2 regions of the Rossellomorea sp. YZS02 genome follow, and region 1 is predicted to be linked to the other one. Evidence: a T-box and tRNA genes for the amino acid it is inferred to sense, from the RefSeq annotation. Region 1 holds a T-box; the other holds one or more tRNA genes.

What was found. The T-box of region 1 lies ahead of SLH55_RS01060 (valine--tRNA ligase). A T-box ahead of a tRNA ligase gene usually reads a tRNA of that ligase, here a tRNA-Val.
Region 2: it encodes a tRNA-Val, which carries the amino acid that the T-box ahead of SLH55_RS01060 (valine--tRNA ligase) is inferred to sense. The anticodon was not compared.

What each region holds. Positions count from the first base shown of each region.
Region 1 covers NZ_JAXBLY010000001.1:212,580-214,986, reverse strand. The annotation lists gene ysxE (spore coat protein YsxE) at 1-584, shown strand, start outside; gene SLH55_RS01065 (hypothetical protein) at 620-808, opposite strand; T-box leader at 972-1,199, shown strand; gene SLH55_RS01060 (valine--tRNA ligase) at 1,266-2,407, shown strand, end outside.
Region 2 covers NZ_JAXBLY010000023.1:28,216-30,622, forward strand. The annotation lists gene SLH55_RS19760 (TRAP transporter permease) at 1-1,067, shown strand, start outside; tRNA gene SLH55_RS19765 (tRNA-Val) at 1,474-1,545, shown strand; gene SLH55_RS19770 (hypothetical protein) at 1,679-1,852, opposite strand; gene SLH55_RS19775 (cold-shock protein) at 2,218-2,407, shown strand, end outside.

The DNA.
Region 1 (2,407 bases):
AGTACGTAGAAGCATGTGAGAAGACCACATACATGTCCCCCTTTCAATTTCATTTTTGTATGTATTATAAGGACGCATCCCAAGCATTGAAATTTTCACGTAAAATGCTGGATGAATGGTATGAAGAAACCAAAGAACTTGAAAAAGTCCGGACTGTTATTACGCATGGGAAGGTGTCGACGGAGCATTTTCTTTTTGACGAAAGAGGTATGGGGTATTTTGTCAACTTCGAGTATTCCAAGATGGCATCGCCTTTTCATGATCTCCTGCCGTTTTTGTCGAGGACGCTGAAAACCTACCCAAAGTATTATGAGGAATGCATTGAGTGGCTAACCACTTACTTTCAACATTTTACCGTACGGAATGAAGAGAGGCTCCTTTTCATGAGCTACCTGGCGTATCCCAGCTCCGTCATTGCCGTAGTGGAAAAATATTTCCATACACCGAAAGATAAGCGAAATGAACGTAAATCCCTGAAGAAGTTACAGCGTCACTATTGGCTTCTTAAAAATACCGAATATGTTGTCATGCGCCTGGATGAAATGGAAAAGCAGAAACAGGAGCAGGCAGCGGAATCAGAATAAAAAAAGAACTGACGAATTCATATGTCGTCAGTTCTTTAAATCCAATCAAAGTAGATGGCAAGGCCGATACCAATGAACAGGGTCAACAGAAGAACATCAAAAGTGGTTGGGAGCAAGATGGTGCGGATCCCTTGGAAGATGGTAAAAGGAATGATGAACTGCTTACATATGAGACGGGCATTCCCCATCCATTTCTGCAACGTATACTGGTTGATTTTCTTCATAAACATCCACTCACTTTCTGGGTAGATTCACTACTTTATCTTATGAATGAAGGATGGAATGGTGCCTATGTATAGGCGAAATGAATATTTTTCAACAAAATCGCCAATAATGATTGACGAAAGTTTATCTTTTCCTATACTATAATGAATAAATGAATAATCACGAAAAGCAATGAACAGGAAGAGTACATTGGTCCTTACTTTCAGAGAGGAAAATCGTTTGCTGAGAGATTTTCTACGTTAAGACAATGGAAGGTCGCCTGAAGAGCTGTTTCTATGAAATGAGAGTAGTAGAAGCCGGTTAAAAGCCGTTATTTCCGTCGAGAGTTCAGGAGTCTTCTTTCTCCTGAGAAAAAAGGTGGTACCGCGAATGGAATCCTTCGTCCTTTTCACAGGACGGGGGATTTTTTTATTTTTTTTTGAAAATGACTCACAGTATGATATAGGAGGAAATCACATGGAAACTCAAGATCAACAATTAGCAATGCCGACGAAATATGATCCCAATGCCATTGAACAGGGACGCTACAAATGGTGGCTAGAAGGCAAGTACTTCGAAGCGACGAACGATAAGGAGAAGGAGCCTTACACCATCGTTATCCCTCCGCCGAACGTAACGGGGAAACTTCATCTTGGTCACGCATGGGACACAGCACTGCAGGACATCCTGACAAGAATGAAACGGATGCAGGGGTACGACGTACTTTGGCTGCCAGGTATGGACCATGCAGGAATTGCCACTCAGGCAAAAGTAGATGAAAAACTTCGTAACCAGGGAATTTCACGGTATGACCTCGGCCGTGAGAAATTCGTGGAAGAAACATGGAAATGGAAAGAAGAGTATGCCGAGCATATCCGCCAGCAGTGGGCTAAGGTAGGACTTGGTCTTGATTACAGCCGTGAACGCTTCACACTTGATGAAGGATTATCGGATGCGGTTCAGAAAGTATTCATCGATCTTTACAATAAAGGATTGATCTATCGCGGTGAATATATCATCAACTGGGATCCTGCAACAAAGACTGCGCTATCAGATATCGAGGTTATTCATAAAGATGTTCAAGGGGCATTCTATCACATGAGATACCCTCTTGCTGATGGAAGTGGCCACATTGAAATCGCGACAACGCGTCCGGAAACGATGCTTGGTGATACAGCGGTAGCGGTACATCCAGAAGACGATCGCTACAAGCATCTCATCGGGAAAAAGGTTACCCTGCCAATCGTTGGACGTGAAATCCCGATCGTCGGTGATGATTATGTGGATATGGAATTCGGTTCTGGAGCGGTGAAAATCACACCGGCCCATGACCCGAATGACTTTGAAATCGGGAACCGCCATAATCTTGAACGCATCTTAGTGATGAATGAAGATGGAACGATGAACGAGAGAGCTGACAAGTATAACGGCATGGACCGTTTTGACTGCCGTAAGCAAATCGTAAAGGATCTTCAGGAATCAGAAGTGTTGTTCAAGATTGAAGAGCATATGCATTCGGTTGGGCACTCCGAGCGTAGTGGGGCAATCGTAGAGCCGTACCTTTCAAAACAATGGTTCGTGAAAATGGATTCCCTGGCTGAAAAATCCATTCAACTTCA
Region 2 (2,407 bases), on a different contig from region 1:
TGATGGTGGAATTCATCGGCGGTATTTCGTATTGGGATATTGCCAAAGCTGCCTCTATTCCAGCCATTCTTTATTTCACAGGTATCTGGATCATGACACACTTTGAAGCGAAGCGGATCGGCCTTCGGGGTTTATCCGATGATGAGATGCCAGACCGTAAAGAAGTGTTCAAGAAAATTTACTTGCTGCTTCCAATCCTAACGGTCATCATTTTGTTAGTGAGCGGAATGAGCGTCATGCGTGCGGCACTTTGGTCTATTGTTGCCACAGTCGCCATTAGTGCGATTAGGAAAGATACAAGAATCGGTTTCAGGGATGCGGTAGATGCGCTTGTGGACGGGGCGAGGACAGCTTTGTCTGTAGCAGTGGCAACAGCCGCAGCAGGTATGATCGTAGGGGTCGTGACTAAGACTGGTCTAGGGTTGACCCTTGCGAATGGTCTGGTTGACCTGGCAGCGGATCTTACCAATTCCACCGAAGGTAAGCTGATCCTAACATTGGTGTTTACGATGATTGCGTCGATTGTACTCGGCATGGGTTCTCCAACTACGGCGAACTATGTCATCACATCCACGATCGCTGCTCCTGCAATCATATTATTGGGAGCACCTGAGTTAGCCGCTCACTTATTCGTATTTTATTTCGGTATCATTGCTGATATCACGCCGCCTGTGGCACTGGCTGCCTTTGCCGCCGCCGGGGTGTCGGGAGGAGAACCGATACGGACAGGGGTCAATTCTGCTAAGTTGGCCATTGCCGCTTTTATCATACCTTACATGTTCGTATTGTCCCCGGAATTGTTGATGATCGATACAACCATCCCGAGGCTGATATGGGTTGTCTTTACGGCCGTGACCGGGATGATGGCGATTGGGGCAGGTATGATCGGTTATTGGTATCGTAGAGTATTCGTCATCGAACGATTCCTTTGCGTAGCTGCAGGATTATTACTCATTTATCCAGAAGGCATGTCTGATATCATTGGTTTGGTTTTATTTGGAATCATGCTTGCACTGCAATTTTTCATTAAGAGAGAAGATAAGACACCAACAAGAGCAACAGCATAAAATAAATCAAGGCTGAGCCCACTATGGGTTCAGCCTTTTGTATTGGTAGGATCAGCGGAGGGTGGGGGGATAAGAAACTGCCAAAATGTCTTGAATTTTAAACCTGCGAATATCATTTCTGAAGAAGCAGTAAGCGGTGATATAGTCTTTTTCAATTCTCCTTACCAGTACCTTTCTCTTGGTACATTCAAGCCTTGCATTCATATAAATCATTTCAATCGGCTGTCGTTCTATCAAAGAACGCTGAATTTTGATCAACATTGGGCACCCCGGGTGTTATTGATACAAATAGTATATGCGAACAGGTGTTCTTTTATGCATTGGAAGATGAATTCAGAAAAAATTTACGATAAGTCATTGACAATTCTCATTATATGAATATAATAGAATATGTACCTTGCATCGCGACTTGTTAGCTCAGTGGGAGAGCACTTCCTTGACAGGGAAGGGGTCGTGGGTTCGAATCCCTCACAGGTCATACATATGGAAAAGCCTGCATCCTTTAGGATGCAGGCTTTTTTTGACGTCAAATGTGCAATGGGAATGAAAAAGGACTCTGCTGTGTTCATGAGAGAGTCCCTGTCAAAATAATTATTAAGATGATAGCATTTTTATTTTAATTCCAGTTCCTCTTCAAAATAAAATGTGCCTGGATGTTCTTTTACGATATATGAATACCGCTTCATGTTTTTTACATATTGCCACTTCATTACTGTCACTGTTTCGCCAGTTTCCTTGATTGTCACCATAGAACCATTGCTAAACCGATTTTTTGTGGATTTCATTGGGCACTCCCTTTCATCTTTGTTCATTATACCACAGTTTTCCCCTGATTTTAGAACCCCATGAGTGTTTATATTAGTAAAACGGTTACATCCGCCAAAAGGTCGATATCGTTGAATGAAAGAGGGGGAAAACAAGTGAATGGGTTAAAAAGACATATACTGATCACGGTATTCAGTACAATTATGTAGGAGGTCTGACTTTCAAAACTTCTCCTTCAAGAACTTGCTTATTTGTTTCATTACTGTTATTCTATAAAAGAATTATTTTTGTCCGGTATACGAGGGAAGAACACGATTTGGTTTTCACCTGATATCGCAAGAATAGTAATACATGGTGCTCAAATGCACTTTAGGAGGCAACAAACATGGAAAATGGTAAAGTAAAATGGTTTAACGCAGAAAAAGGTTTCGGATTCATCGAAGTAGAAGGTGGAGACGACGTATTCGTACACTTCTCAGCGATTCAAGGTGAAGGTTTCAAATCTCTTGACGAAGGTCAAGAAGTATCTTTCGACGTTGAACAAGGTGCTCGTGGACCACAAGCAGCTAACGTAC